Regions from separate parts of the Streptomyces collinus genome, predicted to be linked through region 1. Evidence: riboswitches for the same ligand, from Rfam matches in the RefSeq annotation. Region 1 holds a riboswitch; each other region holds the start of a gene.
What was found. A riboswitch is a leader RNA that binds a small molecule or an ion and turns the genes downstream of it on or off. The one in region 1 is predicted to bind cobalamin.

Region 1 (3,468 bases):
AGCTGCCGGACGATCGAGCGCGCCTCGTCGTGGTCCTCGATGTGGCCGAGGATGCCCATCAGCATGAGGGCGACGGGCCGGTCGAAGTCCAGGGTCTTCCCGGCCTCCCGGACGATCGTGCCGGGCTCGCGCAGGTCGGCGTCGACGTAGTTGGTGACACCTTCCGCCGTGCTGGTGAGCAGCGCGCGGGCGTGGGCCAGCACCAGGGGGTCGTTGTCGACGTAGACGATCCGGCTCTCCGGGGCCACCCGCTGGGCGATCTGGTGGGTGTTGTCCACGTTGGGCAGGCCGGTGCCGATGTCCAGGAACTGGCGGATGCCCTCTTCGGCGGCCAGGTGGCGGACGGCCCGGGCGAGGAAGTAGCGGGCGGCGCGGGCGCCCGTCTCGATGCCGGGGAAGATCTCGCGGAACGCGTCGCCGGCCACCCGGTCGACTTCGTAGTTGTCCTTCCCGCCCAGCCAGTAGTTCCAGATCCGGGCCGAGTGCGGCACCGAGGTGTCGATCTTGGGGAACGGCTCCTGCTCGGGGGTCTCCGCCTGGTCGGTCATGGACACTCCTGCGTGTGTGGTCGGGGAGCCCCACGTTAGTCGGTCTGCGCCCGGGAGAGGATCAACTCCGCTGCGGCAGCCAGGAGTTCTGTTCAGCCCGCGTCACCGCGCGTCTGGCGCCGCGGGCGCGAGCTTCTCGATCACGAGCGGTGGCTGCCCTGGCACGGCCGGCCGAGGCTGAGCACGCTCAGGAAATGAGTACGCGGCTTCGTGGCGTCAGCCGATCATGTGAGCATGACCGATCAGCTGACGATCAGTGTTCTGACTTTGCAGCACAGGATCCCGGACGACTGGGCGGCGGACCCTTGGGCCGAGGTGCGCCCCCTGATCGACGGCGTAGACCTTCTGAAGGGAGTCCATCCGGAAGGGGTGGCACTCAGCTGCCGACACTGGAGGGGCCCGGCCGAGAGCTGGCCGCTGAAAGCGACGAATCAGCCACGCAGAGTCATGCTAACCGAGCCGACCTGCACCGCCGGCTGCTGCGGCGCTCTGTACGTCACCATGCGCCGCGAGGGCGACCGGGTGGTCTGGGACGCCTGGGAAAACACCAGCAACATCACCGCCGTGCTCGCGGACATCCACTTCGATGCCGCCCAGTACGACGCCGAACTCGCACGCGCCGCAGCGGACCGCAGCTGGGAGGAGCCGGTAGACACCGTGGCCCGGCTGCTTGAGCAGACCCTTACGGGCAGCGGCTGGTTCGAGCGGTGGGGCTGCGTTCTCACGGGTGTCTGGCCACGCCGCAAAGAGCCCGGCGTCGCCGAGGAGCTCACCAGCCCCGAGGGCGTCGATGTCGAGTTCCAGCACGGCCAGGCACCGGGAGAGCGTGCATGTTCTTACGCGTACGAATTGTTCGTCACCCACGATCAGTCCGTGGAGGAGCAGGCACGGCAGCTCGCGGCCCGCATTCTCGCGGACGATCCGCGGAAGACGGCTGAGCTTCGAGAATGCTGAGACTTCTTTTCTGATAGCGCGAATCGGGTGGCCCGAAGGTGAGCTCGTTGTCGTCGAGGGCGTTGGCGATGGTCAGCCGGCCGCGGGGGAAGCTGAAGCTGACGGCGACTGCTCCCTGGGCCATGTCGTCGCCCGTCCACTCGAGGAGCTGTACGTCCTGAAGGACCTGGTCCTGCAGAGCGTGCAGCTCGGGGCGCCTGTCGTGACGCCACTGGAGATCGAAGTCGGCCCATCGGACCGGCTGGCGGGGGTCGACCGTGTTCCAGGTGATCGAGAGGTCGTCGAACTTCTGGTGGTTGATCTCGACCTGTTCTCCGGTGAAGTCGAACAGGACGGGGCAGTCGGAGAACCACTCGTCGTCCTGGACGTCCCGGACAAGCCAGACGCGGGCCAGCGGGCGGCCGATGAGAGCACGCAATCGCCGGCCATGCGCTGCCTCGACCGCGAAGCGACCGTTCAGCCAATGAGGCCGGTAGCCGCCGATCCCGAAATCGAACACTTCAGGATCCTCCCATGAGCCGGGGCCCGAGCCCCCCCACTCCGCCCCCCTCGGCCCGATTCCTACGTCCGGGTACAGTAAGCGGGTCGTCATCACACCGTACGGGGGGAAGCCGGTGCAATTCCGGCGCTGACCCGCAACCGTGAACCGCCGCCCAGGTGGTGAGCCGGATCGCCCCGTACGGTTTCGTGACCGGCTCACGTGCCCGGCAGACCGCCGGTCACGGCACCGTCGAGGTATACGGAGCCGAGCCGCCGGGGTGTCCCGTGCTGCCCGGCTCCCCCACAGGGAGAGGCACCCGCCGATCATGAACGTCCGCCGCAGCGCCGCGGTCCTGGCCGCCGTCGCCGTGATCGGCGCCGCCACCCCGGCCGCCGCAGACCCGTCCCCGTCGCCGTCCCAGGCGTTCCCCTCCGCCCTGTACGGCGACAAGGACCCGAAGTTCGACGGCGTCTGGCGCCAGTCGCTCGCGCTGCTCGCGCAGGACACCGTGGGGGTGAAGCCGGCCGCGAAGTCCGTCCAGTGGCTGGTGCGTCAGCAGTGCGCGGACGGCTCCTTCGCCTCGTACCGCCCCGACCCCACCACCGCGTGCGACGCCAAGACCATGCTCGACACCAACGCCACGTCCGCCGCCGTGCAGGCCCTCACCGCGCTCGGCGGGCACGACGACGTCACCCGCAAGGCCGTCGGCTGGCTGAAGGCCGTGCAGAACAAGGACGGCGGCTGGGGCTACTCGCCCGGTGGGGCCAGCGACACCAACTCGACGTCGATCGTCATAGGCGCGCTCGCCGCCGCGGGCGAGAAGCCCGACCAGGTGGAGAAGGACGGCAAGTCCCCCTACGACGCGCTGCTGAAGCTCGCCCTGCCCTGCGGCGGGGACGGCGACGGCGCCTTCGCGTTCCAGCCGGACAAGAAGGGCGAGCTCGCCGCCAACGCGGACGCCACGGCGGCCGGTGTGCTCGGCGCGCTGGGCACGGGCATGGTCGTCGAGCCCGGCAAGAAGTCCGACGCGACCTGCGAGAAGGCCGCGACGCCGCGGCAGGCGGCGGCGAACGGCGCGGGCTACCTCACCGCCGCCCTCGCCAAGGACGGCGACCACCTCATGTCCGCCCTGGCCGGTGCCGAACCCCAGCCCGACTTCGGCAACACCGCCGACGCGGTCGTCGCGCTCGCCGCGCAGGGGGACACCGCGCAGGCGGAGAAGTCCGTGCGGTGGCTGGAGAAGAACTCCGCGTCCTGGGCCGCGCAGAGCGGTCCGGCCGCCTACGCGCAGCTGATCCTCGCCGCCCACGCGACGGGCACGAACCCGCGTGACTTCGGCGGCGCGGACCTCGTCAAGCAGTTGGGCGCCACGGGCCCGGCCCCGCAGACCGCCGGGAAGACCACGTCCGGGGCCTCGGACGAGAAGGAGGACTCCGGCTCGGACTTCTTCGGGGTCTGGTGGTACGTCGGCGTCTGCCTGGTCGC
Region 2 (3,468 bases), 1.3 Mb from region 1:
CAGGCCGTCTCTTTCCATGAATACAGGGCCTCTCGAAGATGAACTCGGGGAGTTCGGGGAGCAAGAGGCCTCAGGTTAGGAATCGGCCGGCCGGCCGCAGAAGACGAGTTGTGCACCCTTGACCGGGTGCGGGTATTTCGTGGGGAACGCTTCAGGATTCCTGTACGCGGTGATGAGACAGCCGTGGGATCTCGATCGCCGGGCAGCGGTCCATCACCATCTCCAGACCCGCCGCGCGGGTCCGTTCGTAGGCCGCCTCGTCGACGACACCCAGCTGGAACCAGACGCCCTGCGCGCCCTTCGCGACCGCCTCGCCCGCGACGGCCCCGGCGAGGTCGCTGTTCACGAACACGTCGACGACGTCCACGTCGAAGGGGATGTCCGCCAGGCTCGCGTACCCCTTCTCCCCGTGCACCGTCTCCGCCTTCGGATGCACCGGCACGACGCGCTTGCCGAAGCGCTGGAGCACGGCGGCCACCCCGTACGCCGCCCGCTGCCGGTTCGACGACAGGCCCACCACGGCCCAGGTGTCGCCGAGCTCGGTGAGGATCCTGCGGACCGTTGCCTCGTCGCCGTACACCGGCGGCCTCCTCGTAAGTCGTGGACACGCTGCTCTCCCGGCAACGGCGCGGGACGCGCGGTGATTCCCGGGCGCCCCCGTGATAGCTTGCCGAGGCCAGTCGAACCCATGTACGTGGGTCAGGGAATCCGGTGCGAATCCGGAACTGACGCGCAGCGGTGAGGGGGACGGGCGGGGCCTCGGCCACTGGACTCCCTCGCGGACGTCCGGGAAGGCGCTCCGATCCGGGTGAACCCGAGTCCGAAGACCTGCTGGCGGCCCCCGCGGCCGCGTGCGGCGGGGGAGCACCGTACGACCGGGCTCCGCGAATGGGCCCTCGACGCCTGAGGACTGGTTTTCGTGCCCCTCGCCCGACCCGCCCGTGCCGCCGCCCTGCTCGCGGCCGGCTCCCTGCTCCTGACCGGCTGCGGCGGCTCCGCGTCCACCGACGCCAAGGCCGCCGTCACCCTCACCAACTGCGGGCACGACGTCCGGGTGGCCACCCCGCCGCGGTATGCCGTGTCCCTCAACCAGGGCACCACCGAGATCCTGCTCTCCCTCGGCCTCGCCGACCGCCTCGCGGGCACGGCCACCTGGACCGACCCCGTGATGAAGGGGCTGGGGAAGGCCGAGGCCAAGGTCCCGCGCATCGCCGACAACAACCCGTCCTTCGAACGCGTCCTGGACACCGAACCCGACTTCGTCACCGCGTCCTTCGTCTCCACCCTCGGCAAGGGCGGCGTCGCCACCCGCGAGCAGTTCGAGAAGCTCGGCGTCCCCACCTACGTGTCCCCGTCCGACTGCGCCGGCAAGGACAACTCGGGCGGCGGCGACGGCGCCCGCGACAAGGCCCTGGGCATCGACACCGTCTACGGCGAAGTCCGGGACCTCGCGACCGTGTTCGGGGTGAAGAAGCGCGGCGACGCCCTCGTGACCTCACTCCAGCGGCGCATGAAGAAGGCCACCGCCGGGATCGACGCCTCCGACGTCACCCTCCTGTACTGGTTCGCGAACTCCGAGTCGCCCTACATGGCGGGCTGTTGCGGAGCACCCGGCATCATCACCCGGGCCCTCGGCGCGAAGAACGTCTTCGACGACACGCACGAGGAGTGGCCGCAGATCAACTGGGAGACGGTCGCCGACCGCGACCCCGACGTCCTCGTCATCGGCGATCTGACCCGCAAGTCCCAGACCGCCGAGTCGGCCGCGAAGAAGATCGCCTTCCTGGAGTCCAACCCCGTCACCAGGACCATGGACGCCGTCCGGCACAAGCGGTACGTGCTGCTCAGCGGGCAGGCCATGAACCCGACCATCCGCACCGTCGAGGGCGTGGAGCAGGTGGCCGCCGGGCTGCGCCGGTTCGGACTGGTGAAGTGACCGCCCAGGGGCTGCCGGTCGCCGGGACCAAGCCCCGGCGCCGGGCAGGACTCGCGCTGGGAGTGGCCGGGACCGTCGCGCTCGTCGCCTCCCTCGCCGTCGCCATCACCATCGGTCCCGCCGACATCCGCGTCGCCGACGTGTGGTCCGTCGTGGCCGCCCGTCTCGGCCTCGGCAGCTCGGAGCTGACGCCGATCCGGGACGGGATCGTCTGGCAGCTGCGGCTGCCGCGCACCCTGCTCGCGGCCGTGTGCGGAGCCGGACTCGCCGTCTGCGGGGCGGTGATGCAGTCGCTGCTGCGCAACCCGCTCGCCGACCCGTTCGTGCTCGGGGTGTCCTCGGGCGCCTCCACCGGAGCGGTCCTCGTGGTCGTGCTCGGCGCGGGCGGCGGCGCCCTGTCGGTGTCCGCCGGTGCGTTCCTCGGCGCCCTGCTGTCGTTCGCGCTGGTGCTGCTGCTCAGCCACACCCTCGGCGGCACCACCGACCGTGTCGTCCTCGCGGGCGTCGCCGCCATGCAGCTCTTCTCCGCCCTCACCTCCTTCGTCGTGATGACCTCCGCCGACGCCGAGACGACCCGCGGCGTGCTGTTCTGGCTCCTCGGCTCGCTCGGCGGCGCCGGCTGGACCGACGTGTGGCTGTGCCTGGCCGTACTGGCCGTGGCCCTGGTGGTCTGCCTGTCCTACGCCCGTACCCTCGACGCCTTCGCCTTCGGGCAGGACGCGGCGGCCGCGCTCGGGGTGTCCGTCGGCCGCACCCGCCTGGTGCTGCTGTGCGCCACGGCCCTGCTCACGGCCGCGCTCGTCAGCTCGGCCGGGGCGATCGGCTTCGTCGGACTGGTCCTGCCGCACGCCGCCCGGGCCCTGACCGGCCCGGGGCACGCGCGGCTGCTGCCGGTCACCGCCCTCGCGGGCGCGGTGTTCCTGGTGTGGGTGGACACCCTCGCCCGGACGGTCCTCGAACCGCAGGAGGTTCCGGTGGGGGTCGTGACGTCGCTCATCGGGGTGCCCGCGTTCGTGGCGGTGCTGTACCGGACGAGGAGGGCGCGATGAGCGGCGCGGAGGCATCGGTGGGGATGGAGGGCGCGGTGAGTGGCGCGGGGGCATCGGTGGAGGTGGAGGGCGCGGTGAGCGGCACGGGGGCATCGGTGGAGGCGGGGCTGCGGGCCGACCGGGTCAGCCGCCGTGCCGACGGGCATCTCATCCTGGACGGCGTCGCCCTCGCGCCCGAGACAGGCTCCACGGTCGGCGTCCTCGGCCCCAACGGCTCCGGCAAATCCACCCTGCTGCGGCTGCTGGCCGGGCTGCTCACCCCGACCTGCGGAGTCGTCACCCTCGACGGCACACCGCTCGGCGACCTGCCCCGCCGCACGGTCGCGCGCCGCCTCGCCGTCGTGGAGCAGCAGTCGGACACCCAGGTCGAGCTGACGGTCGAGGACGTCGTGCGGCTCGGCCGCGTCCCGCACCGCCGTGCCTGGACGCCCGGAACCGACGACGACGATCGGGCGGTGCGCGCCGCCCTGGAACGCACGGGCC
Region 3 (3,468 bases), 5.6 Mb from region 1:
AGGGAGACACCGCTGCGGAGATCGGTGGTCGCGCCGCGCCAGTATCCTGGGTCGGCTGCGGCACCCCCCATCAATCCCCGTGCGTAAGCGGGGAGTTCGGCCTGCGGCGACGACCTTCCCATACGCATGAGACGAGGACGAGTGCTGCTAGCGGGCCGCTACCGGCTGGAAGTTGAGATCGGGCGCGGTGGAATGGGAGAGGTCTGGCGTGCGTACGACGAGACGCTCGCCAGAGCGGTGGCACTCAAGCTGCTGCTGCCCCAGGACACCGACGCCACGGCGACCTCCCGGTTCCGTCTGGAGGCGCAGACCGCCGGGCGTCTCAACCACCCCAACGTGGTCGGCGTCCTGGACTTCGGCGAGTACGACAACCGGCTGTACCTGGTGATGGAGCTGGTCGAGGGCGACAGCCTCGCCGGGGTGCTGTCCGGCTCCGGCCCGCTGCCCGTGGAGCAGGTCGCCGCTCTCGCCGCGCAGGCGTCCGCGGGGCTCGCCGCAGCACACGGGCAGGGCATCGTGCACCGCGACGTCAAACCCGCCAACCTGCTGCTGGACACCCACGGCACGCTGAAGATCGGCGACTTCGGCATCGCGCGGTTCCTCGACGACCCCGGCGCCGCGCTCACCGCCACCGGCCAGATCGTCGGCACCGGCCTCTACCTCGCGCCCGAACGGGCCCTGGGCAAGCCCGCGGGGCCCGCCTCCGACATGTACTCCCTGGGCTGCGTGCTCTACCAGCTCCTCAGCGGCCGCCCGCCGTTCGAGGCCGACACCGCCGTCGCCCTCCTGCACCAGCACCTCGACTCGGCACCCGTGCCGCCCCGCGAGCTCGGTGTCGCCGCACTGCCCCCGGCGTTCGAGAACTACCTCCTCGGTCTGCTGGCCAAGCAGCCCGAGAACCGGCCCACCGCGGAGCAGGCCGCCGAGTGGTTCGCCGGGGGCGCCTGGCGGGGCCTGCCCGAGCCGCTGCCCGAGGTCTCACCGCCGCTGCGGCCGAACAACCCCGCGTCCGCGCCGCCGCATACCGGGCGGGACCCGTACGCGGCCGCCGAGAGCAGCCACCCGACCACGTACGCGCTGCCCGCGACCCCCGGGCACCGCACCGCCGCCCGGGCCGCCCAGGCAGGGCGGTCGGGCCGCGCCCGCGGGCGCGGCGGGCCGGGCAGCCGGTCGAGAGTGGCCGCTACGGCCGCCGCCGCGGCGCTGTTCCTCGCCGCGATGCTCCTCGGCATGCGCTGGTTCTCGCCCGACACGAGCGCCGAGGGCACGGAACCCGAACCGTCCCCGACCGCGAGCAGCCCCGCGGCCACCCCGTCCGACGACTCCGCCTCGCCCATCACCTCCGATCCGGGGGCCGGGCAGCAGATCGCCACCACGCCGACCACCGGCACCGTGGCCGAAGTCACTCCGTCCACGCCGCCCGCCTCCCCGGCTCCTGTCCCGCCGGCGACCGGTGCCCCGGCCCCGACGCAGGGGACGGGCGACGCCGGGCCGGAGCAGCCGAACCCGGATCAGCCGAAGCCGGAGCAGCCGGTCCAGGCCGGGAACGACGGGGAGGGCGACGACGGCGGGGCCGACGGGGGCGACGACTGACGGGGCCCCGAAGCGGCCCCGCACCTGAGCGCCCGAGCGCGTGGATCAGCCGGGGGATGCGCCGGTGTGCGAGCGGGCGCCCCCTCGCGCGCCCCTGGGGCGGCTTGTCATCGGCCTTACCCCGGCCTTATTGTCACCAGGCCTTGGTGAACGGGAAATCCGGTGTGATGCCGGTGCGGCCCTCGCCACTGTGAATCGGGAAGTCCGGCTCCGGCCCCTCAGGGGGCAGCCACTGGGTCCTTGCGGCCCGGGAAGGCGGAGTACGGGCGGTGGTACCCGTCAGCCAGGAGACCGGCCAAGGCGCGTCAACCATCCACGAGGTGCTGGAGAGGGTCTGCTGAGCCATGCACATTGCCGAGGGTTTCCTTCCTCCGGCGCACGCGGTCGCCTGGGGCGTCGCGTCGGCGCCGTTCGTCGTCCACGGAGTCCGGTCGCTCACCCGTGAAGTGCGCGAGCACCCCGAGAGCACCCTGCTCCTCGGGGCGTCCGGCGCCTTCACGTTCGTCCTGTCCGCCCTGAAACTGCCGTCCGTCACGGGCAGTTGCTCGCACCCCACCGGCACGGGCCTCGGAGCCATCCTGTTCCGGCCGCCCATCATGGCGGTGCTGGGCACCATCACCCTGCTCTTCCAGGCGCTGCTGCTCGCACACGGCGGCCTGACCACGCTCGGCGCCAACGTCTTCTCCATGGCGATCGTCGGGCCCTGGGCCGGATACGCCGTCTACAAGCTGCTGCGGCGCTCCAACGCGCCGCTGATGGTGGCGGTGTTCGCCGGCGCGTTCGTCGCCGACCTGTCCACGTACTGCGTCACCAGCGTGCAGCTGGCCCTCGCGTTCCCCGACCCGGGCAGCGGATTCCTGGGCGCGCTCGGCAAGTTCGGTTCCATCTTCGCCGTCACCCAGGTCCCGCTCGCGGTGAGCGAGGGCCTGCTGACCGTGCTGGTGATGCGGCTGCTGGTGCAGTCCAGCAAGGGCGAACTGACCCGGCTGGGCGTGCTCCTCGCCAAGAAGCAGTCCCGGACCGAGACCGAGGCGGTGGCCCGATGAGCAGGAACACGAAGATCAACCTGGTGCTGCTGCTCGCCGTGGCCGCGCTGGCCGTGCTGCCCCTGGCGCTCGGCCTCGGCGACCACAAGGAGGAGCCGTTCACGGGCGCCGACGGCGAGGCCGAAACGGCGATCACCGAGCTGAAGCCGGACTACGAGCCGTGGTTCTCGCCCCTGTACGAACCGCCCTCCGGTGAGATCGAGTCGGCGCTGTTCTCCCTCCAGGCGGCTCTCGGCTCCGGTGTCCTCGCCTACTACTTCGGTCTGCGCCGGGGCCGTCGGCAGGGCGAGCAGCGGGCGCTGGAGCGCGAGGCCGGCGGCGCGCTCACCGGCGCCGCCGGGAAGTCCACCGCGGAACAGGACTGAGCCCGGGTGCTGCCGATCGACGCGGCGGCGCACAGCAGTCGCTGGCGCCGCCGCCATCCCGTGGACAAGGCCGTGCTCGGACTCGGCCTCACGCTGCTCGCGATCTCCCTGCCGCCCTGGCCGGGTGCGGCCCTGGTGCTCCTGAGCGCCCTGGTGGTGCTGCTGGGGCCGGCCGGTGTGCCCGGGCGGCGGCTGTGGCGGGCCTACCGGGTCCCGCTGGGCTTCTGCGTGACCGGCGCGGTCACGCTGCTCGTCCAGGTGGGCGGGCCGGGAGGGTTCGTCTCCCTCGCCGCTGACGGGCCGGTCCGGGCCGGGGAGTTGCTGCTGCGGACCTCGGCGGCCTCCCTGGGCGTGCTGCTGTTCGCCTTCACCACACCCATGTCCGACCTGCTGCCCCGCCTGGTCCGGGCCGGTGTCCCCGCGCCGGTCGTCGACGTCGCGCTGGTGACGTACCGGATGAGTTT
Region 4 (3,468 bases), 610 kb from region 1:
CGTCCACGTCGGTGAAGTTGGACATGAGCGGCACGGCGCAGACCGCGACGCGCAGCACGTCCTCGCCGACCGGCGGGGCGACCAGGGACTCCCGCACCGCTCCCCGCAGGGAGACCCGCAGCCCGTCCTCCTCGTCGATCCCGAGCCCGTGCCGGAACGGCAGCACGCCGTACGTCTTCCGCCCCGTGAGCCCGTGCAGCATGTCCAGCCCCGGCTCCAGCAGGGAGACGTCCCCGCGGAACTTGTTGACGAGGAACCCGGCAACGCAACGCTGGTCCTCGGGCGACAGCAGCGCCACCGTCCCGAAGAACGAGGCGAACACCCCGCCCCGGTCGATGTCGCCGACGACGAGCACGGGCAGCCCGGCGTTCCGGGCGATCCCCATGTTCACGATGTCCGTCCGCCGCAGATTGATCTCGGCGGGAGAACCGGCCCCCTCACAGATCACCGCGTCATACGTGCCCCGCAACTGCTCCAGGCAGTCCAGCACCGTCCCGAGCAACTGCTGCTGCCGTCCGCCGTGGTAGCCGCGCGCACTCAGCTCCCCGACCGGCTTGCCCAGCAGCACGACCTGACTGCTCTGCTCGCCACCGGGCTTGAGCAGCACCGGATTCATCAGGGCGGTCGGCTCGACCCGGCAGGCCTGCGCCTGCATGGCCTGCGCCCGCCCGATCTCGGCCCCCTCCGTGGTCACGAAGGAGTTCAGGGACATGTTCTGCGCCTTGAAGGGCGCGACCTTCACGCCCTGCCGCACCAGCCACCGGCAGATCCCGGCGGTCACGACGCTCTTGCCGGCGTCGGAGGTCGTACCGGCGACAAGAAGCCCACCGCTCATGTCATTTCCCCCTCTTCGATGACCGCGCGCTCATCAGCAACCGCGCACCGGCGCACACCCCGAGCGCGAGCCAGGTGACGCGCTTCGACAGCCGCACGGCCCGCTCGACGTCGCGCGTCCCGACGGCCCGCCCCCGCGTGTTCAGCACGGGCCGGTGCTCCACCCGCCCGCCGTACGACAGCGTCCCGCCCAGCCGCACTCCGAGCGCCCCGGCGAACGAGGCCTCCACGGGCCCGGCGTTGGGACTCGGATGCTGTGCCGCGTCGGCCCGCCAGGCCCTCACGGCTTCCCGCGGATCCGGCCCGGCCAGCACGGCGAGTACGGCGGTCAGCCGCGCTCCCGGCCACCCCGCGAGGTCGTCCAGCCGCGCGGAGGCCCAGCCGTACCGGCGGTACCGGGCCGACTTGTGTCCGACCATGGCGTCCAGGGTGTTGACGGCCCGGAACCCGAGCAGCCCCGGCACCCCGCCGAAAGCCCCCCACACCAGTGCCCCCACCACCGCGTCCGAGGTGTTCTCGGCGACGGACTCGACCACGGCCCGGGCCATGCCGTCGGCGTCGAGGGCCTGTGGGTCCCGCCCGCACAGATGTGGCAGCCGCGCCCGGGCCGCCTCGACGTCCCCGGCCTCCAGGGCCCGCCCGATGGTCCGCGCCTCCCGGGCGAGCGAAGTCCCCCCGACGACGGCCCAGGTGGCGGCTGCGGTCAGCGCGACGGAGGCGACGGGAGACGGCCGCACGGCCCGCGCGGCGACGGACCCGAGGGCGACGGTCCCTCCGGCACACACGGCGGTGTGCAGCGCGCCCCACCCGCGGTGGTCCCGCCACAGCACCTGTTCCACGGCGCCCGCGGCCCGTCCGAACGCGGCGACCGGATGCCCCCGGCGAGGATCACCGAGCAGCAGGTCACCGATCAGACCGGCGGCGGCGCCGTACGCGAAGACGCGACCGGCACCCATGGGCTCAGCCGGCCAGGAGGGCGGGCAGGGGTGGGGTGTTGAACCTCGATCGGCAGCCGCGCATGGCGATATGTGTCCTCACTCAGGGTGTCCACGCCCTGGTTCGACGAGACCGGCGGTGAGAGTTCCTGGCTCCCGGGGATCACTACCCCGGTGACAGTGGCGGGACCGCGCCGGACTTGCACCGGCTTCCTCTCCTGCCGCCGTACTGGCCCCGGCAGTCCACCACGGCCGCGAACCGCCGTCAACTTGCCGTTGACCTGCGAGGGGAGAGTGTGGAGAACCCCACATCGCCCCCTGCGCACACACGACGACCGGGCGGCACAGGACTCAGGTCCCGTGCCGCCCGGCGGACGTTGTGCGGTCGGGCCGTCAGGCCACGATCAGATAGATGCCGTACCCGACGGCCGCCGCGCACGCCGCGAAGCACGCGTACGCGCCGGTGACCGCGAGGCCCGCGGACCCGCCCTGGGCCACCGCCCGCTCGCGGCGGGACAGACCGGTGATGCCGAGGGTGAACAGGCCCACGAGAGCCACGGTGACCACGAGGCTGACGCCGAACACGGAGCCGAGGGCCGCCCAGTCGATCTTCATATCGGAGACTCTTCCTTGTTGCCGGTGGGCGGGGTCAGACCGTGGTGGTCGTGGAGGCCGTCCGCTCGGCGGTGGCCTGGGCCGGGAACGACGGCACCGGCTCCTCCGCCGGCGTGCCGGCCGGCGGCGGCGTCACCGCGGCCATCGCCGTGGTGACCACGCCCGCGGGCTCCGCGTCGTCGGTGTCGTTGACGTTGGTGTGGTCGACGATCTCCCGCCGCGAGAGCTTCCAGATGGCCGCGCTGGAGGCGACGAGGAAGACGGCCACCACCGCGGTGCCCCAGGCCCCGAAGCCGGTGACGTACTCGGCGAGGGCGCCCACCAGGGCCGCCGCCGGCAGCGTCAGACCCCAGGCGACGAACATCCGCGTCGCGGTCGACCAGCGGACGACACCGCCCTTGCGGCCGAGCCCCGCGCCCATCACGGCGCCGGAGACGGAGTGCGTCGTGGAGAGGGAGAAACCGAGGTGCGAGGAGGCCAGGATGACCGTGGCCGCGGAGGTCTGGGCGGCGAAGCCCTGCTGCGGCTGGAGGTCGGTCAGGCCCTTGCCCATGGTGCGGATGATGCGCCAGCCGCCCAGGTAGGTGCCGAGCGCGATCGCGATGCCCGCGGAGAGGATGACCCACATGGGCGGGTCGGAGTCGGGGGCGAGGGTGCCGCCGGCGACCAGGGCGAGGGTGATGATGCCCATCGTCTTCTGCGCGTCGTTGGTGCCGTGCGCCAGGGAGACCAGGCCCGCCGACGCGATCTGGCCGGCCCGGTAGCCCTTCCGGGACGCCTCGCCGTCGGCCTTCTTGCCGAGGGAGTACGTCAGCCGTGTGGCCAGCATCGCCGCGATGCCCGCGACCAGCGGGGCGGCGATCGCCGGGATCAGGACCTTGGTGACCAGCACGTCGCCGTGCACCGCGCCGACGCCCGCCGAGGCGATCGTGGCGCCGATCAGACCGCCCATGAGAGCGTGCGAGGAGCTGGACGGCAGACCGACCAGCCACGTCAGCAGGTTCCAGAGGATCGCGCCGACCAGGGCGGCGAAGATGACCTCGGGCCGGATGCCGGCCTCGTCGACGAGGCCCTTGGAGATCGT

Region 2: linked by a shared signal. The riboswitch ahead of RFN52_RS05765 (ABC transporter substrate-binding protein) and the one ahead of RFN52_RS11715 (SCO2321 family membrane protein) in region 1 are both predicted to bind cobalamin.
Region 3: linked by a shared signal. The riboswitch ahead of RFN52_RS36715 (energy-coupling factor ABC transporter permease) and the one ahead of RFN52_RS11715 (SCO2321 family membrane protein) in region 1 are both predicted to bind cobalamin.
Region 4: linked by a shared signal. The riboswitch ahead of RFN52_RS08955 (cobalamin biosynthesis protein) and the one ahead of RFN52_RS11715 (SCO2321 family membrane protein) in region 1 are both predicted to bind cobalamin.

What each region holds. Positions count from the first base shown of each region.
Region 1 covers NZ_CP133771.1:2,597,788-2,601,255, forward strand. Annotated here, with positions in the region: gene RFN52_RS11700 (SAM-dependent methyltransferase) at 1-548, opposite strand, end outside; gene RFN52_RS11705 (hypothetical protein) at 783-1,502, shown strand; gene RFN52_RS11710 (hypothetical protein) at 1,405-2,001, opposite strand; adenosylcobalamin-variant (AdoCbl-variant) riboswitch at 2,098-2,186, shown strand; gene RFN52_RS11715 (SCO2321 family membrane protein) at 2,309-3,468, shown strand, end outside.
Region 2 covers NZ_CP133771.1:1,294,151-1,297,618, reverse strand. Annotated here, with positions in the region: gene RFN52_RS05775 (APC family permease) at 1-18, opposite strand, end outside; gene RFN52_RS05770 (CoA-binding protein) at 152-580, opposite strand; cobalamin riboswitch at 676-836, shown strand; gene RFN52_RS05765 (ABC transporter substrate-binding protein) at 920-1,936, shown strand; gene RFN52_RS05760 (FecCD family ABC transporter permease) at 1,933-2,985, shown strand; gene RFN52_RS05755 (ABC transporter ATP-binding protein) at 2,982-3,468, shown strand, end outside.
Region 3 covers NZ_CP133771.1:8,151,681-8,155,148, reverse strand. Annotated here, with positions in the region: gene RFN52_RS36720 (serine/threonine-protein kinase) at 127-1,593, shown strand; cobalamin riboswitch at 1,721-1,907, shown strand; gene RFN52_RS36715 (energy-coupling factor ABC transporter permease) at 1,938-2,639, shown strand; gene RFN52_RS36710 (energy-coupling factor ABC transporter substrate-binding protein) at 2,636-3,004, shown strand; gene cbiQ (cobalt ECF transporter T component CbiQ) at 3,011-3,468, shown strand, end outside.
Region 4 covers NZ_CP133771.1:1,991,006-1,994,473, reverse strand. Annotated here, with positions in the region: gene RFN52_RS08960 (cobyric acid synthase) at 1-835, opposite strand, end outside; gene RFN52_RS08955 (cobalamin biosynthesis protein) at 837-1,790, opposite strand; cobalamin riboswitch at 1,894-2,032, opposite strand; gene RFN52_RS08950 (hypothetical protein) at 2,163-2,384, opposite strand; gene RFN52_RS08945 (inorganic phosphate transporter) at 2,419-3,468, opposite strand, start outside.